2 regions of the Agromyces sp. NPDC058484 genome follow, and region 2 is predicted to be linked to the other one. Evidence: predicted binding sites of a transcription regulator. Region 2 holds the regulator's gene; the other holds the start of a gene.
The links. The regulator HrcA, encoded in region 2, represses chaperone genes, less so after heat shock. The targets are predictions, from matches to a motif close to TTNGCACTCGNNNNNNNCGAGTGCNAA.

Region 1 (14,848 bases), on a different contig from region 2:
GTTTCGGGGCCTCTCCAGCGGGGTGGGAGTCCGGGGTTCCCCGCTGGACGGATGCTCGAAGTTCCGGGCCTTCCGGGCCGCGCAGACGATCGCACGTCGGAGCGGCCGGTAGACGTCGGGAGCCAGCGGGGTGCTTTCCGGCCATATTCGTGGGGAGCGTACATTGAATCGGCCGGAAGGCACCCCCGGACGCGGACACAGGCTGGAGCGGAGCCCCTTCATCGTCTGTGCGTGCATTCGAATTCGGCGGTCACGCGGTGAGGATACGAAGTAGGGCCCCGGCCGAAGCCGGGGCCCTACTTGATTCACGAACTCGGATCAGCCATCGCCGATGCGCGAGTAGGTGTTGTCGTCGTTGTACTCGTAGATACCGATGGTCGCTTCGGTCGGGTCACCGTGCTCGTCGAACGTGATCGGACCCGAGGGGCCGTCGTAGTCGATCTGCTGACCCTCGGAGAGGAGCGCGATGCCCTCTTCGTAGCTGGTGACCTTCTCACCTTCGCCACAGCCACCGGAGACCTGCTGGAGGTACTTGGCGATGTCGGTACCCTCGGTGCTGTTGGCCGCGTAGGCCGCGAGCGCGAGCAGCACCACAGCGTCGTACGACTCCGCCGCGTAGCTGTAGTCGGTGAGGGCAGGGTCGACCGCGAGCAGTTCGTCGGTGAAGTCACCGAGCTTCTCCGTGTCGATACCCGGAAGGGTGCCCTTCGCGCCCGTGATGAGCCCGGGAGCGAAATCCGCACTGTAATCGCTGAGGTTTCCATCGACGAAGTACAGCTGGTCACCGGGGTAGCCGCTGCCGACCAGTGCCGGGACGATGATCTTGGACTGATCGAACGTGATCAGGGCGATCGCGTCGGGGTTGGCCGCCGTCACGTCAGCGATCTGCGAGTCGAAGCTCGAGTCGCCCTCGTTGAAGAGCGCCTCGGCGACGACCTCGCCACCGGCCGCCTCGAACGCGGTCTTGGTGTATTCCGCGAGGCCCGTGCCGTACGCGTCGTTGAGGACGATCAGGCCGAGCGTCGAGTTGCCGTCGGAGGCGATGCGGTTGCCGAGGACCTCGCCCTGCAGCACGTCGGACGGCGACGTGCGCCAGTACAGGCCGTTGTCGTCGTACTCGGTGAAGTCGGCCGACGTGTTCGCCGGCGAGAACTGCACGACGCCCGCGGAGACGATCTGGTCGATGACCGTCTTCGACACACCGGAGGATGCGGCACCGATGATCGCCGACACGTCCTGCGAGAGCAGGTCGGTGACTGAGACTGTGGCGATGTCGGTCGTGGTGTCGCCCGAGTCGCGGAAGGTGACGTCGACCGTCAGGCCCGAGTCGACCGCGTTGACGTCGTTGGCGCCGAGCTGCACACCGGCCTCTTCGGGCGGGCCGAGGAATGCGAGCGTACCACTCTGCGGAAGGATCGTTCCGATGTTGAGGGTGAGGTCGCGCTCACCTTCGGCGATCGGCTGCGCGCAGTCGCCATCGGCGGCCGGCTCCTCCGTCTCGGCGGGGGTCGTGCCACCCTGCGCGCACGCAGACAGGAGAAGGGTGCTGACGCCGGCGATGGCGAGACCCGTCCATGCTGCGCGAGCCGTGCGCTTGGCCTTGGCCTTCGCGAAAACGCTCATGTTGCTCCTTGGGACTGAAGGATTGGTACACAAACCAGCGTCTGGTGACGCCGTGGTTTGACAGTATTGCCCGCCCTTGGTGGAAACAAGTCGCCGCGGTCACAACCGTGTAACACCGCCGAAATCGTTACCTTGCCGACACCTTGGCGCCCGCGTACGCACGGAATCGCCACTTCACGGCATGCACACGCTCGGATTCGCGCACCCCCGTTCTGGGGTGGGATGCGCTCAGATCGGTTCCGCCGCCGTGCGCCGCGCAGTGCGGACGCCGCGTACGAGGTCGAACGTGAGCACGACGAGCGCGACCCAGACCAGGCCGAAGCCGATCCATCGCTCGAGGGGCATCGGCTCCTGCAGCACCACGACTCCGACCAGGAACTGGATGAACGGGGCGAAGTACTGGATGAAGCCCATGAAGACGAGCGGCAGTCTCCGTGAGGCGGCCGCGAAGAGGAGGAGCGGCACCGCCGTCACCGCACCGGCGAGGAGGAGGAGCACGGTGTGCCATGCGCTCACGGTGCCGATCGTGAGCCCGGTCGTCATCGCGACGAAGACGAGTTGGATGACCGCGAGCGGCGCGAGCCATGCCGTCTCGAGCGTGAGGCCCGACACGGCGTCGACCTTCGGTCCCACGCGCTTCTTGATGAGTCCGTAGAAGCCGAACGAGAACGCGAGCACCAACGCGATCCACGGCAGCTGCCCATACCCGAAGGCGAGCACGACCACGGCGACGATCGAGATGCCGACGGCCACCCACTGCGTCGCGTTCAGCCGCTCGCGGAGCACGAGCACACCGAGGAACACCGTCACGATCGGATTGATGAAGTACCCGAGCGCCGCCTCGACGACCTGGCCGGTGAGGGTCGCGAAGACGTAGGTCTGCCAGTTGACGAAGATGAGGATGCCGGCGAGCCCCATCGTGAGCACGACCCGGCGATCGCGAAGGAGCACGGCGAACGGCCGCCACGCCCGGGTCACGGCGATGAGCAGCGCGCAGAACACGAGCGAGAAGAGCACCCGCCACGCGACGATCTCCATCGGGCCGCTCGGGGCGAGCGCGATGAAGTAGATGGGGAGGACGCCCCAGAGCGCGTACGCGCTGATCGCGAACGCCAGTCCGGAACGACTCACCGACTGGTCGGATCCGGCCGGGTGCGACGTCGTGGCTTCGGAACGGGATGACACCAGCCAACAGTACGCCTGTCACGCCACCGACGATCGCGCGGGAACTGCCGTTCACCGCCGAGATCCGGCCGACCGCGGCATCCGCTCGGTTGTGGCACCGGATGCCGCGATCGCCGTGACACGACGAGGCCCGGATGCCGCAAGGGCATCCGGGCCTCGAACGAATCGTGTCGCGACTAGCGCACGACGACCGCGAGCACGTCGCGGGCCGACAGCACGAGGAATTCGTCGGCGCCGAACTTCACCTCGGTGCCGCCGTACTTCGAGTAGAGCACGCGGTCGCCGACGGCCACGTCGAGCGGAACGCGGTTGCCGTTGTCGTCGATGCGGCCCGGGCCCACCGCCACGACCTCGCCCTCCTGGGGCTTCTCCTTGGCGGTGTCGGGGATCACGAGACCAGACGCGGTGGTCTGCTCTGCCTCGACCTGCTTGATGACGATGCGATCCTCGAGCGGCTTGATGGAAACCGACACGGTTGACCCCTTTTCTTTCTAGACAAGAACTGTCTTGACGAAGACTGGATTAGCAGCCTCATTGCGAGAGTGCTAAAGCGAGTCTAGGGGCGATTTGGCACTCGTGCAACGTGAGTGCCAGCCCCTTCGACAGGCTCAGGGACCACCGGTCACTCGGTGCTAGCGTGGCCGGGTGGACCGCGCCGAGCTCGTCGAACTCCTCTCCCCCGAGGGGCTCCGGCTGCTCGACAGCCTGCCCGAATGGGACTCGAAGGCCGACATCGTGCGCACGGTCGCCGCGCTCCGCCGCGAGGGTCACCCGCCGGGTCTCGTGGCCACGGTGCTCAGCCAGTCGAAGCTCCGCGCGAGGGCGCGTTCGAAGTTCGGCGAGTTCGCGTCACGCATGCTCTTCACCGAGGCCGGGCTCGAGCAGTCCACCCGGCTGAAGGTGGCCGCGTTGCACGCCGGTCGATTCGCGCGCGCGGGCATCGGCCATGTCGCCGACCTCGGATGCGGCATCGGCGGCGATGCGCTCGCCCTCGCGGCGGTCGACCTCGACGTCACCGCAGCCGAGGCCGACGAGATCACCGCCGCGATCGCCGCCTACAACCTCACGCCCTTCCCGAAGGTCACGGTGCTGCACGCCCGAGCGGAGGACGTCGCGCTCGGCGGCATCGGCGGCGCGTGGCTCGACCCGGCACGCCGAACGACCACGGGCGGCACGACGCGTCGCCTCGATAATGCCGCCGACTACTCCCCCGGGCTCGACTTCGCGTTCGGGCTCGCCGACCGGATGGCCGTCGGCGTGAAGCTCGGACCCGGCACCGACCGCGACGTCATCCCCGGCGACGCCGAGGCGCAGTGGGTGTCGATCGACGGCGACGTCGTCGAGCTCGGCGTCTGGCTCGGGGCGGTCGCCCGTCCCGGCATCCGGCGCGCGGCCCTCGTGATCCGCCACGACGGCGCTGCCGAGCTCACCGCCGGCGCCGACAGCGACGACGCCCCCGTCGGCCCGCTCGGCGACTACCTGTACGAGCCCGACGGGTCGGTGATCCGCGCCCGGCTCATCGGCGACCTCGCGCGCGCGAACGGGGCGTGGATGCTCAGCGCCGGCATCGCCTACCTCACGGCCGACACCCCGTTCGACTCGCCGTTCGCACGGGGCTTCCGGGTCGTCGAACGGCTGCCCGTCGACGAGCGGCAGCTGCGCCAGGCGCTCGCCGCACGGCGCATCGGAACCCTCGAGATCAAGAAGCGCGGCGTCGACGTCGACCCGGCGGCGCTTCGCACGCGCCTGAAGCTCCGCGGCGACCAGAGCGCCACCCTCGTGCTCACGCGCGAGGAGGGCCGGCACGTCGCACTCCTCGTCGAACGTCTCTGACGGGCCGCGGAACTGCACGCACACGCGTCAGTGCGGCAGAGCGCCGAAGACGATCGCGTAGTAGCCGATCCACACCGCGGAGAAGACGAGTCCGGCGACGCCGGCGCCGATCCCGACGAACGCGAGCGTGCGTCCCTCCTCCTCGCGGCGGAGGCCGAGCACGCCGAACACGATCGCCGCGATCGAGAGGGGCAGCATCCAGCCCACGAACAGCGAAGCCGCCGCGCCCAGCGTGCCCACGACGGCGGCGATCCAGCTGTAGACGCGTCGCTGCGTGTCCTCCTCGTCGACGGCTCCGGATGCCTCGGCCATCGGCTCGGGGCGGTGCATGATGAGCAGTTGACCGGTGGGAAGCCGATGCAGCTCGCCCGTATCGAGCGGCCTCTCGAGCTCGCGCACCGCGGGATCGGCGCGAAGCGTCGGCTCCGCGGGCTCAGGCATCTCGGGGGCGGCGGTCGTGCCGCCCGATGCGGGCGCCTCGGGGGCGCCGGCGGTCGTGCCGCCCGATGCGGGCGCCGGCGCCGGTTCCCGGGGTGAACGGTCGGGGGCCTCACTCGCGGGCGAGGCCCCCTCGCGCTCGGACATCTCGAACCTCAGTAGCCGGTGTCGATGTTGGCCGGGAAGCTCGCGAAGGCGACGGTCCAGAGGATGATCGAGAGCAGGGCGATGGCGATGCCGGCGAACCCGAGGATGATGCCCGTGAGCCACATGCCCTTGGCGGCCGGCTCCTTCTTCATGCCGAGGAACCCGAGCACCACGGCGGCGGTCGGGATGATCAGCTGCATGATGCCGCCGACGATCGGGATGAACACCACGAAGAAGCCGACGAGGCCCACGATGCCTGCGATGAGCGAGATCAGGCTGAGCACGGGGGTCGGCTTCGCCGAGGTGCTGCTGCCGTACGCCGGCGCCACGTACCCGGGCTCGCCGTAGCCGGGTTTCCGAGAGCCCGCCTGACCGTACCCCGGCTGCCCGTATGCCGGCTGCTGGCTGCCCGCCGGCTGCGCGGCGCCGTACGCGGTGCGGGGCGCAGCGCCGGCGCGGCGCGCGTCGGCATCGGGCGCGCCGTAGCCGCCGGCGGCGGGCGGCGGCGGGGGGGGCGGGGGCGGCGTCGCAGCGCCGTAGGCGGGCGTGGCGGGCGGAGCCGGCGGAGCGGGGGGCTCGGGCGCGGCGGGCCGCTCGGGCGCCGACGGCGCCGCCGGGAACTCGGGGGTCGACGGCTGGCCCGGTGGCGTCGGCTCGGGCTCCGACGGGAACGTCGGCTCCTCGGGCGTCGGGAACGTCGGCTCCTCAGGGGCAGGAACCGTCGGCTCCTCTGGAGCAGGGACGGTGGGCTCCTCGGGCACCTTGGGCGAGTCGGGGTTCCTGGGGTCACTCATGGCATCAGCCTTTCGCGGTTGTCAGAACAGCTGTCGGCGGTCAGTACGTGGTGGTGGTCAGGTTGGGGTTCGAGAGGATCGCGGCGAACACGGCGAAGAAGATGATCGCGCCGAGGATGGTGAGTGCGATGCCGATGTAGCCGATGATGAGGCCGGCGACCGCCATGCCGCGGCCCTGCTCGCCGGTCTTCTTGATCTGGCTGAGCGAGATGTGCCCGCAGATGACGCCGGCGACGAAGCCGATGCCCCAGATGATGAACCCGGCGATCGATGCCACGAGCGAGACGATCGCGAGGACGTTCGTCTTCGGGCCGGCCGGCTGGCCGTAGGCGGGCGCGGACTCGCCGTACGCGGGTGCGGCCGGGGCTCCGTACGTCGGGGCGGGCTGCGATGCGGGCGGCACGGGAGCGCCGGGCTGGTCGGGAAGGTTCGGATCGGTCACGGTCGGTGTCCTCTCGATGCTGTGATCCACAGACGCGCCATGCGCTGCGTGGCGGCGCGCACATTCGGCGCCTCCGCTGTCTACGTTGCTCACACTATCGCGGTGTGCGGGCCCTGTGCAGCCTTCGGCGCGGCCCGTCAGACTTGGATCCGGGTGACGGGCAGGGTCGAGTCCGCGCCGAAGGAGGAGAGGTCGGATGCCGCGTGCCCGGCCATGATGAGCCGGGACCCGAGTGCCGCGATCATGGCCCCGTTGTCGGTGCAGAGCGACAGCGGAGGAACCCGGAGGGCGATGCCCGCGGCATCCGCTCGCTCCTCGGCCACCCGACGGAGCCGCGCGTTGGCCACCACGCCGCCGCCGAGGAGGAGCCGGGGGACACCGAGGTCGGTGCACGCCGCGATCGCCTTGCCCACGAGCACGTCGACGACGGCCTCGCGGAAGCTCGCCGCGACATCCGCGAGCGGAACCGGCTCACCGGCGGCCTCGCGCTGCTCGACCCAGCGGGCGACGGCGGTCTTCAGTCCGGAGAAGCTGAAGTCGTAGCGGTGCGCCGCCAGGTCCTTCGGCTGGGTGAGCCCCCGCGGGAAGCGGATCGCCGCGGGGTCGCCGCCGATCGCCGCCCGGTCGATCTCGGGTCCGCCCGGATAGGCCAGGCCGAGGAGCCGCCCGACCTTGTCGAACGCCTCGCCGGCCGCATCGTCGATCGTCTCGCCGAGCAGCTCGACATCGGCGTCGAGGTCGCGCACGAGGAGGAGCGACGTGTGGCCGCCCGAGACCAGGAGCGCGACCGTGGGCGTCTGGAGGGGCGCGCGGTCGTCGAGCAGGTCGGCGCCGACGTGGCCGACGAGGTGGTTCACGGCGTAGATCGGGCGGTCGAGCGCCAGGGCGAGCGCCTTCGCCGCGCCGACGCCCACCATGAGCGCACCCGCGAGCCCGGGCCCGCTCGTGACGGCGACGGCGTCGAGATCGGCGAGCTCGACGTCGGCCTCGGCGAGCGCCGCGCCGATCGTCGGGCCGAGCGCCTCGAGATGCGCCCGCGCCGCCACCTCGGGCACGACGCCGCCGTAGCGGGCGTGCTCCTCCATCGACGACGCGATGACGTTGGCGAGCAGGTCGGTACCGCGCACGATGCCGACACCGGTCTCGTCGCACGAGGTCTCGATGCCGAGCACGAGGGGCGCGTCACGATTCATCCGCGGCCCCTCGGATCGGCCGTGGCTGCCGCGGGCCGCGTCACGGCGGGCGGCACCGCGAGCCGCATCGAGATCGCGTCGACGCCGTCGGGCTGGTAGTAGCCGCGCCTGACGCCGATCTCCTCGAAGCCGAGGGAGTCGTAGAGCGCGCGCGCGATGGGGTTGTCGGCGCGCACCTCGAGGAAGAGCTCGGTGAGGTGGCGCCGTCTCGCCTGCGTGATGAGGGCGTGCATCAGGCCGCGGCCGAGGCCGATGCCGCGCGCGAACGGAGCGACGGCGATGGTCTGGATGTCGCCCTGCTCGCTGCCCGACGGGGCGAGGAGCCCCGCGTAGCCGAGCAGCCGCCGCTCGTCGTCATCGGCGTCGTCGTCGACGGCGATCAGGTAGTAGCCGTGCGGGCTCTCGATCTCGCGGCGCATGGCCTGCTCGGGCCACGCGTCGCGCACGAAGGTGGCGCGTTCGAGGCGCATGATCGCCTCGAGGTCGGCGGACTTCGCCCGCCGCATCAGCACGCTCATCGCAGCACCCGCTTCGGGGCGGAGGGGGTCACGTCGGGCGCGCGCAGGTAGATCGGCGCGTCGTCGGCGAGCGGCAGGCGCCCGGCCGCGAACGCCAGCTCGGCGAGCATGCCGACGGCACCGGCGGGAACGAGGGTCGCATCGAGACGGATGCCCCGTGCCCCGGGCACCCCGTCGCGAGGCACGAGTCGCGGCCCGCTCGTGCGCACGGGGAGACCGTCGCCGTCGAGGCCCTCGTAGTCGGAGACCGCGAACTCCCGGCGCCGGGCGTCGGTGACGACCTGGAGCGCGCCCGCACCCCCGTCGCGATACCAGCGCCAGGCGATCGCATCGTGACTCGCGACCGGCACGAACGGCCGATCGATGCCGAGCGCGAACGCGTGCGCCGCGGCGATGCCGACGCGGAGCCCGGTGAACGGCCCGGGGCCCATTCCGGCCGCGACGCCCGACAGCCGACCCGGGCGCACGCCGGCCGCGGCGAGGGCGTCCTGGATGAAGCCGCCGATGACCTCGGCGTGGCGCATCGTGTCGTCGGTACCCGTCTCGGCGAGACAGCGCAGTTCACCGTCGGCGCCGTCGCGATCGACGACGGCGACACTCGTGCCCGTCGAGGTGTCGATCGCGAGGAGCATGAATCCAAGCCTACTGGGAGGCGTCGAACGGGCTCCCCGCCCAGCGCGGGCCGTGGCCCCGCACCGCGAGGATGCGCGGCTCGTCGGCGCCGAGGAGCTCGGCGTCCGCGGCATCCGTCGGCTGGTCCGCGGGAGCGCCGCTGCCCTCGGGCCGCTCGATGACGACGTCGAGCCAGGAGTCGGCGACGTCGTCGAGCAGGCCCGCACCCCACTCCACCACCACGACGGCGTGCGCGAAATCGAGGTCGAGGTCGTCGAGGAGCTCGGCGCTGCCGAGCCGGTACGCGTCGACGTGCACCAGCGGCGGCCCGCCGACGAGGCTCGGGTGGGTGCGCGCGAGCACGAAGGTCGGGCTCTGCACCGGGCCGCGCACGCCGAGGCCCTCGCCGATGCCCCGGGTGAGGGTCGTCTTGCCCGCGCCGAGCGAGCCCGTGAGCACCACGAGGTCGCCGGCGCGCAGCGTGCCGCCCAGTTCGCGCCCGAATGCCTCCATCTCGGCGGTGTCGCCCACGTCGAGGCGCATCACTCGCCGCCCATGTAGGTGCGCGGCACCCGGGGGCCGATGCGCGTCACGATCTCGTAGCCGATCGAGTCGGCGGCGTCGCCCCAGTCGTCGGCAGAGGGTACGCCGGCGGCCGGATCGCCGAAGAGCACGACCTCGTCGCCGACCGTCACCTCGTCGTCGCCGACGTCCACGAGGAACTGGTCCATCGCGATGCGCCCGACGACGGGCCGCCGTGCGCCCGCGAGCCACACTTCGCCGCGCCCGGAGGCCTGTCGCGGGACCCCGTCGGCGTAGCCGAGCGGCACGAGGGCGAGCGTCGTCGCGTGTTCCGCGCGCCAGACGTGGCCGTAGGAGGCGCCCGTGCCCACGTCGACGCGTCGCACCGCCGCGACGCGCCCGCGGAGGGTCATCGCCGGGCGCAGGCCGAGGTCGGCGGCCGTCGTGCCGTCGCCGAAGGGCGGCACCCCGTAGCATCCGATGCCGAGTCGCACGAGGTCGTACCGGGACTCGGGCCGGCGGACGGCGCCCGCTGTGGACGCGATGTGGCGCACCTCGGGGGCGAGGCCCGCCGCGGATGCCGCGGCGAGCGCGGCCTCGAAGGCGGCGAGCTGCGCGGCATCCTCGTCGGCCGAGGTGTTCGCGAGGTGGCTGAACACCCCGCGGACCTCGACCAGGCCGTCGCGCTCGAGGCGCGCGGCCGTGCCGACCGCCTCGCCCCACGCCCCGGGTGCGACGCCGTTGCGGCTGAGCCCCGTGTCGATCTTCAGGTGCACCCGGGCTCGCCGGCCGACGGATGCCGCAGCCGCGATGGCCTCGAGCTGCCCGATCGACGAGACGCCGAGGTCGACGTCGCGGGCGATGGCGGTGCCGAACCCGGCGCCGGGGTCGTGCAGCCAGGCGAGCACGGGCGCGTCGATGCCCGCATCGCGGAGCGCGATCGCCTCGACCACGTCGGCGACGCCCAGCCACTCCGCGCCGCCGGCGAGCGCGGCCCGGGCGACCGGCACGGCGCCGTGCCCGTAGGCGTCGGCCTTCACGACCGCCATCGTGCGCGCGGGCGCCACCAGCCGCGTGAGCGTCGCCACGTTGTGACGGACCGCGTCGAGGTCGACGACCGCCTCGCGGAAGGGCGGGCGCCCGTCGGGGCCGGCTGCGGTCACTGCAGCGGCCGATCCGCCTCGAGCACGACGAACGCGCTCGCGAGCCCTGCATCGTGGCTCATCGAGAGGTGCACCCGGTCGATGCCGAGTGTGCGCACATGCTCGGCGAGTCCGCCCGACAGCTCGAAATCGGGGTTGCCCTCGGGGTCGTTCACGATGCGCATCTCGTGCCACCGGATGATCGCGTGCCCGCCGAGGGCCTTGATGAGCGATTCCTTGGCGGCGAACCGGGCCGCGAGCGAGCGTGCGGGGCGATCGCGTTCGCTCTCGGCGAACAGGCGCTCCACGAGGGCCGGCGTGCGCACGAGCGAGCGCTCGAAGCGCACGATGTCGACCACGTCGATGCCGATGCCGACGATCACTCGGGTCACTCCACCGTCACGGACTTCGCGAGGTTCCGGGGCTGATCGACGTCGAGTCCCTTGGCCTGCGCGAGCTCCATCGCGAACACCTGCAGCGGCACGACCGCGAGGAGCGGCTCGAACAGCGGGGCCGCCAGCGGGATGCGCAGCACCTCGTCGGCGAACGGCAGCACCGCGGCATCCCCCTCCTCGGCGATCGCGATCACGCGAGCGCCGCGGGCACGGATCTCCTGGATGTTCGAGACGACCTTCGGGTGCAGGTTCGCGGAGCCGCGCGGGCTCGGCACCACCACGAAGACGGGCTGGCCCGGCTCGATGAGCGCGATCGGTCCGTGCTTCAGCTCGCCCGCGGCGAACCCCTCGGCGTGGATGTAGGCGAGTTCCTTGAGCTTCAGCGCGCCCTCGAGGGCGATCGGGTAGCCCACGTGACGGCCGAGGAACAGCACCGAGCGCGTGTCGGCCATCCAGTGCGCGAGCTGCTCGACGCGCTCGGCCTGCTCCAGCACGGTCTCGAGCTTCCCGGGCACCGCCTGCAGCTCGGCGAGCTGCGCGGCGACGTCGTCGTCGGACAGCGTGCCCCGCACCCGGGCGAGGTGCAGGCCGAACAGGTAGAGCGCGGCGATCTGGGCCACGAACGCCTTCGTCGACGCCACCGCGACCTCGGGCCCGGCGTGCGTGTAGACGACGGCGTCGGACTCGCGCGGGATCGTCGCGCCCTGCGTGTTGCAGACCGAGATCGTGCGGGCGCCCTGCTCCCGCGCGTACTTCACGGCCATGAGCGTGTCCATCGTCTCGCCCGACTGGCTGATCGAGACGACGAGCGTGTCGGGGTCGAGCACCGGCTCCCGGTAGCGGAACTCGTGGCTGAGCTCCACGTCGACCGGCACGCGCGCCCACTTCTCGATCGCGTACTTCGCGACCATGCCCGCGTAGGCGGCGGTGCCGCACGCGATCACGGTGATGCGACGGATGCCGCGGAGCTCGTCGTCGCCGAACGACGCGAGCTCGGGGATCACCACCTGCCCGTCGACCACGCGGCCGAGCAGGGTCTTCGCGACCGCCTCGGGCTGCTCCGACACCTCCTTGCGCATGAACGACGACCAGCCGCCCTTCTCGGCGGCCGAGGCGTCCCACGCGACGTCGAACGGCTCGACCTCGACGTCGGCTCCGCCGAAGTCGGTGACCGTGACGCCCTCGGCGGTGATCGTGACGATCTGGTCCTGGCCGATCGCCACGGCGCGCTTCGTGTACTCGACGAAGGCGGCGACATCCGACCCCAGGAAGTTCTCGCCGTCGCCGAGGCCGATCACGAGCGGGGAGTTGCGGCGGGCGCCGACGACGACGCCGGGCTGGTCGCGGTGCACGGCCAGCAGCGTGAACGCTCCGTCGAGGCGGGAGACCGTGGCCCGGAACGCCTCGGTGAGCTCGCCGATGCGGCGGTACTCGCGGCCGAGCAGCACGGCGGCGACCTCGGTGTCGGTCTCGCTCTCGAAGCTGAAGCCCTCGGCGAGCAGTTCGTCTTTCAGCTCGGCGAAGTTCTCGATGATGCCGTTGTGGATGAGCGCGAGCCGGCCGTCGTCGCCGAGGTGCGGGTGCGCGTTGCGGTCGGTCGGCCCGCCGTGCGTCGCCCAGCGGGTGTGGCCGATGCCCGTGCCGCCGCGGTGCAGCGGCGTGGCCTCGAGGTCGTCGGCGAGCACCTGGAGCTTGCCCGCCCGCTTCGCCGTCTCGATGACGCCGTCGTCGTCGACGATCGCGACTCCCGCCGAGTCGTAGCCGCGATACTCGAGGCGGCGAAGGCCTCCCATGAGCACGTCGAGGCTGTTGCGCTCTCCGACGTAGCCGACGATTCCACACATGCGCTCGATTGTATCCGCGGGGGGCTGTGCGCCTGCCGCGCACGCCCCGGCCGTTCGCCCGCGCGGCGCCTCACTAGACTGTGACGGTGCTGGATCCGCAGAGCTCGTCGTCGCACGTGGCGCAGATCTCGCCGTTCATCGAGCTCGGCCGTTCGGACTGGGCGGCCCTGGCGCCGTCGATGCCCTCTCCCCTGCGCGAGACCGAGGTCGTGCAGCTGCGCGGCCTCGGCGAGCCGCTCGACCTCCGTGAGGTCGCCGAGGTGTACCTGCCGCTGAGCCGCCTGCTCAACCTCTACGTCGGCGGCACGAAGGCGCTCCACAACGTCACGAGCGAGTTCCTCCGGGAGCGCGTGGAGGCGACCCCGTTCGTCATCGGCGTCGCCGGTTCGGTCGCGGTCGGCAAGTCGACCATCGCGCGCCTGCTCCGGGAACTGCTCGCGCGATGGGAGCACACGCCGCGGGTCGAGCTCGTCACGACCGACGGGTTCCTCTTCCCGAACGCCGAGCTCGAGCGGCGCGGGCTGATGTCGCGCAAGGGATTCCCCGAGTCGTACGACCGTCGCGCGCTGCTGCGCTTCGTGAGCGAGGTGAAGGCGGGCGCCCCCGAGGTGCGCGCCCCGTTCTACTCGCATCTCGTGTACGACATCGTCCCCGACGCGCAGGTGACCGTGCGCCGGCCCGACGTGCTCATCGTCGAGGGCCTCAACGTGCTGCAGCCCCCGGGGCCCGGTCATCGGCTCGCGGTCAGCGACCTCTTCGACTTCACCGTCTACGTCGATGCCCGCACGTCCGACATCGCGCGCTGGTACGAGGAACGGTTCCTCAAGCTGCAGCGCGGCGCGTTCGCGAACCCGCACTCCTACTTCCACCGCTACGCGAGCCTCACCGAAGACGAGGCGCGTCAGCAGGCCCGCGAGATCTGGCACTCGATCAACGAGCCGAACCTCCTGCAGAACATCAGGCCGACGAGGTCACGTGCCTCGCTCGTGCTCCGCAAGAGCGCCGACCACACCGTGTCGAACGTGCTCCTGCGCAAGCTCTGACGGCGGATGTCGCAACCGCGCGTCGCGACGCCCACGACGGCGCCATCGAGATCCTCGATGCTGCGGCATCCGACCGCCTCGAGTGTGCACTTCGCGCCCAGCTGAGGGCGGCGACAGCACTGTCGACGCGGGCGAGGCTAGCGCGAAAGACGCTCGCGCACGACGTCGGCGAGGGATGCCGCATAGCGGTCGGCCTTGTCCTGCTGGGATGCCTCCACCATGACGCGCACCATCGGCTCCGTGCCCGACGGCCGCAGCAGCACGCGTCCGGAGTCGCCGAGTTCGGCCTCGACCGCGGCGACCGTGGCGGCGATCTCGGCGTCGTCGTGGAGCGCGTTGTGGTCGACATCCCGCACGTTCACGAGCACCTGAGGGTAGACCGTCATCACCGAGGCGAGCTCGGCGAGCGTCTTGCCCGTGCGCGCCATCTCGGCCGCGAGGTGGAGCCCCGTCAGCACGCCGTCGCCGGTCGTCGCGAACTCCGTCATGATGACGTGCCCCGACTGTTCGCCGCCGAGGGCGAGCCCCTCCGAGGCGAGCGCCTCGAGCACGTACCGATCGCCCACCTTGGTCTCGACGACCCGGATGCCGCGATCGGCCATGGCGCGACGCAGGCCGAGATTCGACATCACGGTCACCACGAGGGTGTCATCGGTGAGCGTGCCGCGCTCGTGCATCGACACGGCGAGGATCGCCATGATCTTGTCGCCGTCGACCACGTTGCCGTCGGCGTCGACGGCCAGGCAGCGGTCGGCGTCGCCGTCGTGGGCGATGCCGAGGTCGGCGCCGTGCTCGCGCACGGCCGCCTGCAGCAGCCCGAGGTGGGTGGAGCCGACGCCGTCGTTGATGTTCATGCCGTCGGGGTCGGCCCCGATCACGGTCACGGTCGCGCCGGCGTCGCGGAACGTCTCGGGTGAGACCCCGGCGGCCGCTCCGTGTGCACAGTCGAGCACGACGTGCAGGCCGTCGAGTCGGTTCGGCAGCGTGCCGAGCAGGTGCACCACGTAGCGGTCCTCGGCGTCGGCGAACCGGCGGATGCGGCCGACGCCGCCGCCGACGGGCGCGAGCGCCTGCTTGCCGAGGTACGACTCGATGCGATCCTCGACCTCGTCGGGGA
Region 2 (14,848 bases):
CCGTTCGCCCGTAGCGTGCGGGCATGCCCGCGAGCCCCGAACCCGACCCGTTCGACGCGCTGGACCCGGCGGCTCGGCGGGCGACCCCGCGCGTTCGCATCGCGGTGGGCGCCGCCCTCGTGCTCTTCATCGCCGCCGTGGCTGCTGCGGCGATGCTCTCGTTCGCGGCGGGCGGAGGTGGCGAGCAACGCGTGATCGAGGCATCCGGGTCGGATGCCTCCGGCGACGCCGGGAACGCCGGCGGTTCCGGGGGAGGGGTCGGCACCGCCCCCCTGCTCGTGCACGTGCTCGGTGCGGTCGCGAGGCCCGGGCTCGTCGAGCTCACGTCGGGCGCCCGCGTCGTCGACGCCGTGGCCGCGGCGGGCGGGTTCACCGCCGACGCCGATCCGGCCGGGGTCAACCTCGCGCGTCCGGTCGTCGACGGCGAGCAGCTCGTGGTGCTCGCCGTGGGGCAGGTGCCGCCACCCGCGGTCGGCGGGTCGCCGAGCACGGACGGAGCAGGTGGCGACGGCGTCGTGCACCTCAACACGGCCGACCTCGCGGCGCTCGACACGCTGCCGCGTATCGGGCCGGCGCTCGCGCAGCGCATCATCGACTGGCGCGAGGCCAACGGACCGTTCACGAGCGTCGACCAGCTCCTCGACGTGGCCGGCATCGGCGACGCGGTGTTCTCGGGCCTGACCGACCGGGTGGCGCTCTGAGTGCGCGACGTGCGGATGCTCCTGCCCGCTGTGTCGGCGTGGGCCGTGGCCTGGCTCGTGGTCGCCGCTCCCGATGCGGACGTCGACCCGGTCGCGATCGCCTGGACCCTGTGGGTCGGCGGCATCGCCGCGGCCGCAGCCGTGGCGATCGCCGGGTGGGTCGTGCGCCATCGCTCCGACGGTCGTGCCGTGACCGCGATCGGAGCCCGTCTCGTCGGGCTCGGGCCGATCCTCGTGGTGGTGCTCGCCTCGGCCGGGCTCGTCGCGTCGGCCGCTGCGATGGGCCTCGTGCATCGCTCGGACTCACCGCTCCTCGACGCGGCCACGGCGCATCGCACCGCGCGCGTGGTCGTCGACATCGCCGCGGCTCCGCGCGCGATGCGCGCACCCGTGTGGGCGGAGACATCCGACGACCCGATGCTGCGCGTCGATGGACGCATCGTCTCGGTCGACGGGCGCAACGCGGCGCCGGTCGCGGTGAGCTCGACCCTCTCGATCCCGGCGCACCAGGCGCAGCTCGGCACGCGCCTCGTCTTCGATGCCGGCGTCACAGCCCTTCCGGCGGCGGAGCAGGCGGGGTTCCGCTTGCGTGCGATCGGAGCGGTCGACGTCGAGGATCCGCCTCCGCCCTGGCTCGGGTGGGCGACCGGCCTCCGCGAGGGGTTCGCGGAGGCTGCACGCGGCCTCGGCGGCGACGGCGCCGCCCTCGTGCCCGGGCTGGCGACCGGCGACACGAGCGCGGTCGGCGAAGAGCTCGATGCGGCGATGAAGGCGAGTTCGCTCAGCCATCTCACGGCCGTGTCGGGTGCGAACTGCGCCATCGTGACGGCGGCGGCGTTCGCTCTCGCGGCGCTCTGCGGGCTTCGGCGGACCAGTCGTGTCGTGGTCGCCGCGGCGGCACTCGTGGGGTTCATCCTGCTCGTCACGCCGCAGCCGAGCGTCGTGCGGGCCGGGGCCATGGCGATCGTCGTGCTCATCGCGATCGCAGCGGGCCGACCCGGCGGAGGTGTCTCCGCGCTCTCCGTGGCGGTGGTGGCGCTGCTCGCGTTCGACCCATGGCTCGCGCGCGACTACGGGTTCGCACTGTCGGCCGCGGCCACCGCGGGCCTGCTCCTGCTCGCAGTGCCGCTCGCCGCCCGCCTCGCCCGCATCATGCCGGTGCCGCTCGCGACGGTGCTCGCCGTGCCGCTCGCCGCGCAGCTCGCGTGCCAGCCGATCCTCGTGCTCCTCGATCCGGCGATCGCGCTCTACGGCGTGGCCGCGAACCTGCTCGCGGCGCCCGCCGCTCCGCTCGGCACCGTCGTCGGACTCGTGGGATGCCTCGTGCTGCCGTTCCTGCCGTCGGTCGGCGTCGCGCTCCTGCAGGTCGCGTGGGTTCCCGCGTCGTGGATCGCGCTCGTGGCGCACGGAACGGCCGGCCTGCCGGGCGGTCGGCTTCCCTGGATCGCGGATGCCCCTGGCGTGCTGCTCCTCGTCGCGTGCACGGCACTCGGCCTCTGGCTCGCGTTCTCGCGTCGCCGGCGACCGCGCCTTCGCGCCGTCGTCGCGGCGCTCCTCCTGGTCGCCCTGGCGGTGCCGCTCGGCGTCGGCGTCGGCGGGCCGCTCGTCGGAACCGCGACCAGGCCGAGGTCGTGGGATGTGGCGGCCTGCGACATCGGCCAGGGCGATGCGGTGCTCGTGCGTTCGGCCGACGCCACCGCACTCATCGACACCGGTCCCGACCCGGCTGCCCTGGCGCGCTGCCTCACGCTCCTCGGTATCGGGCGCATCGACGTTCTCGTCGTCACCCACTGGGATGCCGACCATGCCGGGGGAGCGAGCGCCGTCATCGGCCGTGTGGAGACCGTGATCCACGGCCCGCTCGACGGCGATCGGTCCGCTCGCGTCCTCGGTCCGCTGACCCGCGCCGGCGCCGAGGCGGTCGAGGTGACGGCCGGTCACCGGGGTGCGCTCGGCGAGGCGCGCTGGCGTGTGCTCTGGCCGAGGCCCGGCGCCGTGCCGGGGAACGACGCGAGCGTCGTACTCGACCTGGATGCCCCGGCCTACCGGGCGCTGTTCCTCGGCGACCTCGGCGAGGAGTCGCAGGCACGCCTCCTACGGTCGACGGATGTCGGCCGCGCCGACCTCGTGAAGGTGGCGCACCACGGGTCGGCCGATCAGAGCGAGGCGCTCTACCGGGAGCTCGCCGCGACCGTCGGCGTCGTCGGCGTCGGCGCCGACAACGGATACGGGCACCCGACCGATCGCCTCCTCGACCTGCTGGCTGCATCCGGAACTGCCGTCGTGCGCACCGACCGGTCGGGCACGGCCGTGCTCACGGCCGATGACGACGGCAGCTTCCGGTGGTGGTCCGAGCGATCGGGCGGCACCGGAGGCTCTGCCGCGGACAGCGTCGGAGGCGGCCCGTAGACTTGAGCGGAACGGGGAGGGTGCGGTGGCACGATCAGGCACGTCGGCGCGAGCGAAGCCGGCGGCGATCCCGCAGTTGTCGTGGAATGAGGTGCGCCAAGCTCCGGTCGTGCTCATCTCAGGTTCCGAGACGGTGCTCGCCGAGCGCGCGAGTGGGATCCTCCGCGAGTTCCTCCGCTCCGAGGATCCCGCGCTCGAGGTGAGCGATCTCGAAGCCGACGGCTACCGGCGCGGCGAGCTGCTCACCCTCGCGAGCCCGTCGCTGTTCGGTGAACCACGGCTCATCCGGGTGGGCGCGGTCGAGAAGGCGAGCGACGACTTCCTCATCGACGCCCTCGAGTACCTCGAGCAGACCGCCGAATCCACGACGCTCGTGCTTCGCCACGGCGGCGGCGTGCGGGGAAAGAAGCTCCTCGACGCGATCCGGGCGGGCGTCGGCAGCGGGGTCGAGGTCGTCTGCGCCGAACTCAAGCGGGATGTCGAGAAGCAGGACTTCGTGGCGGCCGAGTTCCGGGCGGCCGGTCGGAGCATCGACCCCCGCGCACTCCGGGCGCTCGTCGCGGCGTTCTCCGAAGATCTCGCCGAGCTGGCAGCGGCCTGCCGCCAGCTCATCGCCGATGCACCGGCCGAGGTGACCGAGGCCGTCGTGGCCAGGTACTACGGCGGTCGTGTCGAGACGAACGCCTTCGCCGTCGCCGACGCCGCGATCGCCGGTCGTCACGGTGAAGCGCTCATCGCGCTGCGTCATGCGCTCGACAGCGGTGCCGATCCGGTGCCGATGGTGGCCGCGTTCGCGATGAAGGTGCGCACGATGGCGAAGGTGTCGGGGGTGCGCGGCGGCGGGCCGCAGGTCGCTTCGTCGCTCGGGCTCGCCCCGTGGCAGGTCGACCGGGCCCGGCGTGACCTCGCCGGCTGGAGCGACGAAGGTCTCCGGCGTGCCATCGAATCGCTCGCCGAGGCCGACGCGGCGGTCAAGGGTGCCGAACGCGACCCGGTGTTCGCCCTCGAACGACTCGTCGGCATCATCGCGGCGCGCGGTCGCGACTTCGCCTGACGGGGGCGCTGTGGCATCCGACGCTGAGAACGACGAAGCCCCGCACTCGCGTGCGGGGCCTCGGGCAGTCTGGTTCGCGTCAGAGCGCGGCGACCTGCTTCGCGATGGCCGACTTGCGGTTCGCGGCCTGGTTCTTGTGGATCACGCCCTTGCCGGCGGCCTTGTCGAGCTTGCGGGTCGCGACCCGGAGGGCGGTGGTCGCCTTCTCCTTGTCGCCCGAGGCGATGGCGTCGCGCGTCGCGCGGACGGCGCTCTTGACCTCGCTCTTCACGGCCTTGTTGCGCTCCTGCGCCTTCAGGTTGGTGCGGATGCGCTTGATCTGCGACTTGATGTTTGCCACGTGGTTCGTCTTTCGTTCTCGTGCGGGTACCGGACGTGCCGGGCGAAGGCAGAGGGGCCTCGCCGGCGAATCGTGCGGGGTGGGACCCGCACGCAAGCCAACAGGCAACGATACCAGCTACGCGACGGCCGCACCAACGCGGCCACCGAGAGCGACCACGCGCCATGCGGCTCCGCGCGTCGAACGCCGTCGGCGACTCACCGCGCGGGCGGGATGAACTGGCTCGCCGTGAAGACGCCTCCCTGCGGATCGCGCACGAGCGCGTCGCGCGTCCAGTCGGAGTCGGTCGTCGCCAGGACGGTGCCGCCGAGCCGCTCGGCCGACGCGGCGCTGTCGTCGCGGTCGGCGACGGTGAAGGCCACGTGCCAATGCGGGGGCTCGTCGTCGTGTGCGGGGGCCAGCCAGCCGATCGCGTCCTCGAAGCGGGGCGGGGTGACGTCGCTCGCCTGCCGTTCCCTGATGTCGGGGTCGACCGTCGCCGCCAGGTGGTTGCCATAGCCCGGGCAGCGGATGAGGGTCCCGAAGCCGAGGTCGGCGAACTCCCATCCGAACACGGCGACGTAGAACCGCGGCTCCTCGGCGTCCGACGTGTGCAGGTCCGCGAAGTTCCACCCCCCGGGCACGTTCACCGCCTGCACCCCCGGCCGCTGTCCGGCCTGCCAGAGGCGGAACCTCGCGCCCGAGGGGTCGACGGCCTCGGCAGCACGTCCGGCCCCGTCGACGTCGGCGGGCGCAGAGATGATCCGCCCGCCCGACTCGACGATTCGTCGGCCGACCGCGTCGGCGTCCGCTGCAGCCACATAGGTGTTCCACGTCGGTGCGACCCGGCGGATGCCACCCTCCGGTGCCTCGCCGAGTCCGGCGGCGTCTCGCCCGTCCAGCCGGGCGATCACGTACCGGGCAAGGGCATCGGGACCAGCCGCGGACACGAACGTCCAACCGAACAGCCCGCCGTAGAACTCCTGGGTTGCCGAGAGGTCGGGCTGCTCGAGGTCGATCCACGAGGGCACCCCCTCCGGGTACGTCCTGGTCCCCGTCATCACCTGTCCCTTCGTCGACAACGACGATCGTCCGATCCGCGCAGCGCCGCAAGGGGGTGGCGGAGAGCGCGGTGCGATTACCCGGCAGCTGCGACGGATCGACGGCGATGGCGGCGCCCCGCACGAGCCTCGAGCTCCGCGACCGCCCCGAGCACGACGGCGGCGAATTCGTCGGGCCGAACGAGGCTCACCAGGTGTGTGGCCCCGGGAACGACGACGAGCCGGCCGTCGGCTGCGGCGCGGAGCATCCGCTGCTCCTCGAATCTGAAGTGGTCGAATCGTCCGTTCACGAACCAGACCGGGACCTCGATCCGCGCGAGCGCCGCCTCGGGATCCAGTCCGCCGACCGCGGCGAGCGCCGGCGCCATGACGTCGAGCGCCACGCCGCCGGCCAGCACGTCGTCGACGGCCTCGGCCCGGAGGAAGACCCGCACCACCGCATCGTTCATGGCGCGTCCGCGGTCGGGCAGCAGGCCGATGAGCTCGGCGAGTCGCCGATAACCCGCGAGCCCGGCGCCCCTCGGCCGGGTGCCGCACGACGCCGCCACGAGCCCGTCGATGCGGCCCGGATGCCGCGCGGCGAACTCCACGGCGAGGTAGCCGCCGAGACTCAGCCCGACGAGGAGCGTGGGCGGCCGTGCCGCGGAAGCGCCGAGCGCGGGAAGGGCTTCGTCGAACACCTCCATCGCCGCGTCGAGGCTGAACGGCTCGTCGAGGCGCGTGCCATGACCGGGCAGGTCGACCGCCACCGCCTCGATGTCGTGACGGGCGAGCAGGCGGAGCTGCCGCCGCCACATCGTCGCCGAGGTGCGGAGTCCGTGCACGAGCACGACGCGGGCGCGGGGCATCCGTCAGCCCGCCCTGGTCGCGCCCAGCCCGCGGGCAGGCGCGACGGCGGCCGTGCGTAGGCCGGCGCAAGGCTCGGCGAAGGTCGTGCTCATGGTGTTCCCAGCGTAATCCGCGGCCCGCGGCGGGGCATCGGTCGAATGGGCGATGCGAACTCATGGGAGAATCGACAGGATGTCCCCACGAGCCGCCAACCCGCCGGTGCCCGCCGCCACCGACCCCGCGCTGATCCGCAACTTCTGCATCATCGCGCACATCGACCACGGCAAGTCGACGCTGGCCGACCGCATGCTGCAGATCACCGGCATCGTGTCCGATCGCGACATGCGCGCCCAATACCTCGACCGCATGGACATCGAGCGTGAGCGCGGTATCACCATCAAGAGCCAGGCGGTGCGCATGCCGTGGGCCGTCCGGTCGGTTGCTGAGCCTGCCGAAGCGCAGGGACCGGATGTCTCGTACGCGCTCAACATGATCGACACCCCCGGGCACGTCGATTTCAGCTACGAGGTCTCGCGCTCGCTCGCGGCGTGCGAGGGCGCGATCCTCCTCGTCGACGCTGCGCAGGGCATCGAGGCGCAGACGCTCGCGAACCTCTACCTCGCGCTCGAGAACGACCTCGAGGTCATCCCCGTACTGAACAAGATCGACCTGCCTGCGGCCGAGCCCGAGAAGTACGCGAGGGAGCTCGCCGACCTCATCGGCGGCTCGCCCGACGACGTGCTGCGCGTGTCGGGCAAGACCGGCGTCGGCGTCGAAGACCTGCTCGACCGGGTCGTCGAGCGCATCCCGGCTCCCGTCGGGAACGCGGATGCCCCGGCGCGGGCGATGATCTTCGACTCCGTGTACGACAGCTACCGCGGCGTCGTCACCTACGTGCGCATGGTCGACGGGCAGCTGAACCCCCGCGAGCGAATCCAGATGATGTCGACCCGCGCGACCCACGAGATCCTCGAGATCGGCGTGAGCGCGCCCGAGCCGACCCCCACGCAGGGGCTCGGCGTCGGCGAGGTGGGCTACCTCATCACCGGGGTGAAGGACGTGCGTCAGTCGAAGGTCGGCGACACCGTGACGACGGCCGCGAAATCGGCCACCGAGGCGCTCGCCGGCTACACCGAGCCGCTGCCGATGGTGTTCTCGGGCCTCTACCCGATCGACGGCAGCGACTACCCCGAGCTCCGCGAGGCCCTCGACAAGCTGAAGCTGTCGGATGCCGCGCTGGTCTACGAGCCCGAGACCTCGGTCGCCCTCGGCTTCGGGTTCCGCTGCGGATTCCTGGGGCTGCTGCACCTCGAGATCGTCACCGAGCGCCTGCGTCGCGAGTTCGACCTCGACATCATCGCGACTGCGCCATCCGTCGTCTACGAGGTCACGACCGAAGACACGAAGACGGTCACGGTCACGAATCCCAGCGAGTTCCCGACCGGTGCGAAGATCGCCGAGGTGCGCGAGCCGATGGTGAAGGCGGCCATCCTCGCACCGAAGGACTATGTGGGCACCATCATGGAGCTCTGCCAGTCGCGTCGCGGATCGCTCCTCGGCATGGAGTACCTCGGCGAAGACCGCGTCGAGATCCGCTACAACATCCCGCTCGGCGAGATCGTGTTCGACTTCTTCGACCAGCTGAAGTCGAAGACCGCCGGATACGCGTCACTCGACTACGAGCCCGTCGGCGACCAGGCCGCCGACCTCGTGAAGGTCGACATCCTGCTGCAGGGCGAGCAGGTCGACGCGTTCAGCGCGATCGTGCACCGCGACAAGGCGTACGCGTACGGCGTGCTGATGACCGGTCGCCTGCGCGAGCTGATTCCGCGCCAGCAGTTCGAGGTGCCGATCCAGGCCGCCATCGGCGCGCGCATCATCGCACGAGAGTCGATCCGGGCCATGCGAAAGGACGTGCTCGCCAAGTGCTACGGCGGTGACATCAGCCGAAAGCGCAAGCTCCTCGAGAAGCAGAAGGAGGGCAAGAAGCGCATGAAGATGGTCGGCCGCGTCGAGGTGCCGCAGGAAGCGTTCATCGCGGCGCTGTCGGGCGACACCGAGAAGAAGGACGCGAAGAAGTAAGGGGCGACGGATGACCCGCCGAAGCACATTCACCGATCAGTCGGTCACGTACGGGGCGATCGGGGCGACCCTCGCCCCCGACCTGCTGCGCTACCCGCCGGCGGGTTACCGCCCCGCGGAGGACTCGGTGCGGCTCGGCAGCGGCGTCGACCGGTTCGACCGGGCCGCCGAAGCCCTCATGACGTGGGGCATCCAGAAGGGCACCGGCTTCGAGGTCGCGGATGTCGCGGCCGGCACGGGCGCCCAGTATCCGGGCATCGTCTACGACGTGGAGGGGGCGCCGCTCGCCGAGCAGCCGGGCCCGCGCACCGAAGAACGCCTCGGTGCCGACGGCACGCCGTACATCGCGGCCGGGATGACCGCGACGCTCCGTCGCAAGGGTCGCTTCCGAACCCGGGACACGCCCGTCCTCGTCGTCTACGTGATCGACGAACCGCGCCGCATCGGCTTCGCGTACGGCACCACCGCCGATGGGCCGGAGAGCGGTGAGGAGTCGTTCATCCTCGAGCACCGCGACGACGACACCGTGTGGCTCACGATCCGATCGCTCCTCCGCACGCGAGGCAGCATTCTCGCGTCGCGGCAGCGCCGGAAGCGCCGCGAGCTCACCCGCCTCGAGCTTCGAGCACTCCACCCCGCGGGCGGCGTGTAGGCGTGGCATCCGCCCTTCCGCTCGGCGAGCCCGCCCCGCTCGACGGCCTGCTGCCGGCCTCGGCCGCGATCGGCGCGAACGACCGGGCCTTCGGTGTGTACGTGCACGTCCCCTTCTGCCGGGTTCGTTGCGGATACTGCGACTTCAACACCTACACGGCGAGCGAGCTCCGCGGCGCCCGCCAGGTCGACTACGCCGACCACGTGATCGCAGAGATCCGGATGTCGCGGCGCGCGCTCGAGGCATCCGGCGTGCCCGACCGCCCCGCCGCGACCGCCTTCTTCGGCGGCGGCACTCCCACGCTGCTGCCCGCCGATGACCTCGTGCGCATGCTCGGCGCGGTGCGCGACGAGTTCGGCCTGGCGCCGGGCGCAGAGGTGACCACCGAGGCGAACCCCGACTCGGTCGGCCCCGACGACCTCGCCCGGCTCGCGGACGGCGGCTTCACGCGGGTCTCGTTCGGAATGCAGTCGGCGGTGCCGCACGTGCTCGCCGCGCTCGACCGCACGCATGATCCCGCCCGCGTTCCGCTCGTCGTGCGCTGGGCGCGCGACGCCGGGCTCGACGTGAGCCTCGACCTCATCTACGGCACGCCGGGGGAGTCGCTCGGCGACTGGCGACGCAGCCTGGAGTCGGCGATCGCCGAGCGGCCCGACCATCTCAGCGCGTACGCGCTCATCGTGGAGCAGGGTACGAAGCTCGCACGGCAGATCCGCCGCGGCGAGCTCGCCGAGCCGAGCGACGACCTCGAGGCCGACATGTACGAGCTCGCCGACGAGCTGCTCGCGGGAGCCGGCTTCGAGTGGTACGAGGTGAGCAATTGGGCGACGGATGCCTCGCACCGCTCACGGCACAACCTCGGGTACTGGCGCGGCGACGACTGGTGGGGCGTGGGGCCCGGTGCGCACAGCCATGTCGGCGGCACCCGGTGGTGGAACGCGAAGCATCCGGCCGCCTACGCCGAGCGCGTGAACGCGGGACTGTCGCCGGCGGTCGGGCGCGAGGTGCTCGACCCGCCGGCGCGCGACACCGAGCGAGTGCTGCTGCTCGCCAGGATCCGGGAGGGGATCGACATCCCGTCGCTGCCCGCCGGCGGGCGTCACGCCGTGGCGGGGCTGATCGCCGACGGCCTCGTCGACGCGAAAGCCGCCCTCGCCGGTGTGCTGACGCTCACCAGACGAGGGCGGCTGCTCGCGGACGCCGTGGTCAGGCGCCTGCTCGAGTGATCGGGACCTGTGCCTAGCTCACGAACTTGATCGCGAGGGGGTAGGTGTAGGGCTGGCCCTGGTTCGCCTTCACCGCGGCGATGATGCTGAACACGATGACGACGATGCCGATCGCGATGGTGAGAAGCCAGCCGATGACGATGAGCCAGAGGATGTAGCTGATCACGTAGGCGATCGCCATCGTGATCTGGAAGTTCAGCGCCGTCGCGGTGTGTTCGCGCACGAAGGGGCCCTTGTCCTTCAGGATCAGATACCCGATGAGGGCCGGGATGAAACTGAAGAAGATGCCGCCGATGTGCACCAACGTGGCCCAGAGCTTCTCGTCGTTCGGGCTGAGCGAAGGGCTCTGCTGGTAGGGGTTCTGGGGCGGCGGGGGAGGCGGCGGCGTGTCGGACATGGGATCTCCTTGTTCGGGCTCGTCCTCTCGGCCGAGACTCGGTCGAACTCATGCTGGCACAGCAACGCCCGCCACGGGAGTATGACGCTCCCACGGCGGGCGAAACGATGCCGGCCGGCTACTTGATGAGCCGGATCGCGAACGGGTACCGGTAGTGCCTGCCGTCCTTGGCCTGGAGGAACGCGATGATCGAGAAGACCACGCCGAGGATCCAGACGGCCCACATCAGGAGTGCGCCGATGAAGACGACGATGAGGACCGCCGAGATGAGGTAGCCGAAGATCAGTGTGATCTGGAAGTTCAGCGCCTCCTTGGCCTCGGTGTCGGTGAACGAGCCGCGGTCCTTGAAGACGAGCCAGATGATGAGCGAGGGCAGGAAGCCGAGCACGCCGCCGAGGTGGGCGAACGAGCCCCACTGCACGTCCTGCTCGGGTGACAGGGGAGCTGCGGCTGCCGGCTGCGGTGCGCTCGGCTGCTGGGCCGGGGGAATGCTCGGATCGGCCGGCTGGGCGTCGGGGTCGGTCATTGCGTGCCTCTCAGGGGGTTTCGGAGGGGTGAACCGCGACTTCGCGACAGGGGGATCGCAGCCAGTGTGACTCGCGGGGTACCCATACGGTATCGCCGGGCGTCGACGGGTGGCAACGGCCGGGTTCGCAGGATGTCGCGATAGGATTGGCACTCAGTCAGATCGAGTGCTAAGGAGTGGAAGCGAGGGCCATGGTCTCCGAACGCAGTCTCGCCGTGCTCCGGGCGATCGTGCAGGACTACGTCGCGTCCCGCGAACCGGTGGGCTCGAAGACGATCGTCGAGCGCCACGCGTTCGGCGTGTCCGCCGCGACCATCCGCAACGACATGGCCCTTCTCGAAGAGGAGGAGCTCATCGCGGCTCCGCACACCTCCTCGGGGCGCATCCCCACCGACAAGGGGTATCGCGTCTTCGTCGACCAGCTCACCGACATCCGACCGCTCAGCCAGGCGCAACGGCAGGCCATCGAGACGTTCCTCGGCGAATCGAGCGACCTCGACGAGCTGCTCGCACGCACGGTGCGGCTCATCGCACAGCTCACGAAGCAGCTCGCCGTGGTGCAGTACCCGAGCTTCGGCAGCGCGCGCGTGCGCCATGTCGAGCTCGTCTCGCTCGCCCCCGATCGCGCGCTCTGCGTGCTCATCGCCGACTCGGGGCAGGTCGAGCAGCGCCTCGTCGAACTCGAGCAGCCCGTCGACGACGAGACGCTGGGTGCGCTGCGCGGGCGGCTCAACGAGATCGCCGGCGGTCGCACGATGGCGGATGCCGCCGAGGCGCTGTCGGGCGAGATCGGAAGCGTCGACCGCCGACATGCCGCCGTACTGCACACCCTCGCGGTGACCCTCGCCGAGCAGGCCCGGGTGCAGCGCCAAGACCGCCTCGTCGTCGCGGGCGCCGCCAACCTCGTTCGTGACGAGCTGGACTTCGCCGGCTCCATCCTCGGCGTCATCGAGGCGATCGAGGAGCAGGTCGTGCTGCTGAGGCTGTTCGGCGAGATGGCCACCGACGAGCACGCCGTCGCGGTTCGCATCGGGCGCGAGAACGCGTCGTTCGGCCTCGGCGAGACGTCGGTGGTGTCGAGCGCCTTCGAGATCCCCGGTCGTGACGTCTCTCGGCTCGGCATCGTGGGCCCCACCCGCATGGACTACTCAACCAGCATGGCGGCCGTCCGCGCCGTCGCCCGTTACCTCTCCCGCACGCTCGGCGAGAGCTGAACTCCGCCGCCCGTCGACTCCGACCGGCATCCGGCAATCGAAAGGACATGCCCTCCGTGGCCGACCATTACGAGGTCCTCGGCGTCGCGCGCGACGCCACCCCCGACGAGATCAAGAAGGCGTACCGCCGGCTCGCCCGCGAGCTCCACCCCGACGTCAACCCGGGCGCCGAGGCATCCGAGCGATTCAAGCAGGTCACGCACGCGTACGACGTGCTCTCCGACCCGAAGCAGCGCCAGCAGTACGATCTCGGCGGCCAGGGCGGGTTCGGCGGCCAGGGCTTCGGCGGGTTCGGCGACATCTTCGAGACGTTCTTCGGGGCGGGCCAGCAGACGCGTGGTCCGCGTTCGCGTCGCGAGCGCGGCCAGGACGCGCTCATCCGCGTGGAGGTGGGGCTCGACGAGGTGATCTTCGGCACCCACCGCGACATCGAGGTCGACACCGCGATCACCTGTCAGACCTGCCACGGCTCATGCTGCCAGCCGGGCACGTCGCCCGTGACGTGCGACATCTGCGGCGGCACCGGTTCGATCCAGCGTTCAGTGCGGTCGCTGCTCGGCAACGTGATGACCTCGAGCCCATGCGGCACGTGCCGCGGCTACGGCACGATCATCGCGACCCCGTGCGTGACCTGCCAGGGGCAGGGCCGCATCCGTGCCCGGCGCACGGTGCCGGTCGACATCCCCGCGGGCGTCGACACCGGCCTGCGGCTGCAGATGCCGGGCTCCGGCGAGGCGGGCCCCGCGGGCGGCCCCAACGGCGACCTCTACCTCGAGATCAAGGTTCGCAGTCACGACGTCTTCAGCCGCAACGGCGACGACCTGCTCTGCACCCTCGAGGTCGCGATGACCGACGCGATCCTCGGCGCCACCACCACGATCCCGGCGCTCGACGGCGACGTCGAACTCGAGCTGAGGGCGGGGCTGCAGAGCGGCGAGGTGCTCACCGTGAAGGACCGTGGCGTCACGAGGCTCCGCGGCACCGGGCGCGGCGACCTGAAGGTCGGCGTGCAGGTGGTGACGCCGACCAAGCTGTCGTCGAAGGAACGCGACCTCATGCAGCAGTTCGCCGCGTCGAAGAAGGCGCCCGCGCCTGAGCTCACGCACTTCCAGCAGGGACTCTTCGCACGCCTTCGCGACCGTTTCCTCGGGTAGGCGGATGCCGCGATGAGCCACCTCTACCTCGACGAGTCGCTCGACCTCGCCCGCGTCGCGCCGGGAGAGACGATCGCCCTGTCGGGTGACGAGGCGCGCCATGCCGTGACGGTCGCGCGGGTTCGCGTCGGAGAGCGGATCGCGATCGGCGACGGGCGCGGCACGATGGTGCACGGCTCGGTCACGTCGACCGGCACTCGTGAGCTCACCCTCGAGGCCGGCGAGGTGATCGTCGAGGAGGCCTCGTCGCCGCGCATCACGCTCGTGCAGGCACTCGCGAAGGGTGATCGCGACGAGCTCGCGGTGCAAGCAGCGACCGAGCTCGGCGTCGACGCCATCGTGCCGTGGGCTGCGGCGCGGTCGGTCTCGCGCTGGGAGGGACCGAAGGCCGAGAAGGGCCGGCAGCGCTGGGCGGCGATCGTGCGCGAGGCCGTGAAGCAGTCGCTCCGCTCCTGGCTTCCGCCGGTCGGGCCGGTCTCCGCGACCGCGGGCTTGCCTGCCGCACTCGAGGGGTGCCGGATGCTGCTGCTCGAGCCGACGGCAGCGCTGGCGCTCACCGACATCCGGCCCGACGGCCGTGACCTCGCGCTCGTCGTCGGGCCCGAGGGAGGCATCGCGCCCGCCGAGCTCGAGCGCCTCGTGGCCGCCGGCGCCGAACCCGTGCGGCTCGGGGCATCCGTGCTCCGCACCTCGACCGCCGGCCCTGCCGCCATCGCCGTGCTGAACGCCGCGCTCGGGCGTTGGTGAGGCATCCGTCGCTACGATGGGAAGATGACCGAACAGGCCGCCGAACCGACCGTCTTCGAACGGATCGCCGCGCGTGAGATCCCCGCGAAGATCGTCGCCGAGACCGACCGGGTGATCGCGTTCCACGATGTGGCACCGAAAGCACCCGTGCACGTCGTGGTCACCACCAAGCGCGGCGACTACCGCGACGTCGTCGAGCTCGCACAGGGCGATCCGGCGCTGCTCGCCGAACTGGTCGCCGTGGCCCGCGGCATCGCCGACGACCTCTCCGACGGCGACTTCCGCCTCGTGTTCAACACCGGCGGCGGCGCCGGGCAGACCGTGTTCCACGTGCACGCCCACCTCCTCGCGGGCGGCCTCGAGGAGGGATCGCTTGCCGGCTGATCCGCAGAGTGACGAGACGAGCGCACGGCACGTGCGTGATGACGAAGAGCGGCTGAGCGTCGACGGCATCGCCATGGTGCGCCTCCTCGGCCCG

Region 1: groES (co-chaperone GroES) is a predicted target of HrcA. The motif match lies at 3,376-3,402, and genes of this name have one in related genera.

Annotation. Positions count from the first base shown of each region.
Region 1 is NZ_JBHXMP010000003.1:198,947-213,794, forward strand. It holds gene ACFWN7_RS04460 (ABC transporter substrate-binding protein) at 319-1,623, opposite strand; gene rarD (EamA family transporter RarD) at 1,852-2,808, opposite strand; gene groES (co-chaperone GroES) at 2,985-3,281, opposite strand; gene ACFWN7_RS04475 (SAM-dependent methyltransferase) at 3,454-4,641, shown strand; gene ACFWN7_RS04480 (hypothetical protein) at 4,669-5,226, opposite strand; gene ACFWN7_RS04485 (hypothetical protein) at 5,235-6,020, opposite strand; gene ACFWN7_RS04490 (DUF4190 domain-containing protein) at 6,061-6,462, opposite strand; gene tsaD (tRNA (adenosine(37)-N6)-threonylcarbamoyltransferase complex transferase subunit TsaD) at 6,600-7,655, opposite strand; gene rimI (ribosomal protein S18-alanine N-acetyltransferase) at 7,652-8,173, opposite strand; gene tsaB (tRNA (adenosine(37)-N6)-threonylcarbamoyltransferase complex dimerization subunit type 1 TsaB) at 8,170-8,805, opposite strand; gene tsaE (tRNA (adenosine(37)-N6)-threonylcarbamoyltransferase complex ATPase subunit type 1 TsaE) at 8,816-9,328, opposite strand; gene alr (alanine racemase) at 9,328-10,470, opposite strand; gene ACFWN7_RS04520 (holo-ACP synthase) at 10,467-10,832, opposite strand; gene glmS (glutamine--fructose-6-phosphate transaminase (isomerizing)) at 10,838-12,688, opposite strand; gene coaA (type I pantothenate kinase) at 12,778-13,731, shown strand; gene glmM (phosphoglucosamine mutase) at 13,869-14,848, opposite strand, start outside.
Region 2 is NZ_JBHXMP010000008.1:88,633-103,480, forward strand. It holds gene ACFWN7_RS08560 (ComEA family DNA-binding protein) at 24-701, shown strand; gene ACFWN7_RS08565 (ComEC/Rec2 family competence protein) at 717-3,110, shown strand; gene holA (DNA polymerase III subunit delta) at 3,136-4,164, shown strand; gene rpsT (30S ribosomal protein S20) at 4,244-4,504, opposite strand; gene ACFWN7_RS08580 (VOC family protein) at 4,702-5,544, opposite strand; gene ACFWN7_RS08585 (alpha/beta fold hydrolase) at 5,622-6,392, opposite strand; gene lepA (translation elongation factor 4) at 6,565-8,454, shown strand; gene ACFWN7_RS08595 (DUF1990 family protein) at 8,465-9,106, shown strand; gene hemW (radical SAM family heme chaperone HemW) at 9,109-10,332, shown strand; gene ACFWN7_RS08605 (DUF4870 domain-containing protein) at 10,346-10,729, opposite strand; gene ACFWN7_RS08610 (DUF4870 domain-containing protein) at 10,848-11,255, opposite strand; gene hrcA (heat-inducible transcriptional repressor HrcA) at 11,447-12,469, shown strand; gene dnaJ (molecular chaperone DnaJ) at 12,526-13,623, shown strand; gene ACFWN7_RS08625 (16S rRNA (uracil(1498)-N(3))-methyltransferase) at 13,636-14,370, shown strand; gene ACFWN7_RS08630 (HIT domain-containing protein) at 14,395-14,754, shown strand; gene ACFWN7_RS08635 (PhoH family protein) at 14,828-14,848, shown strand, end outside.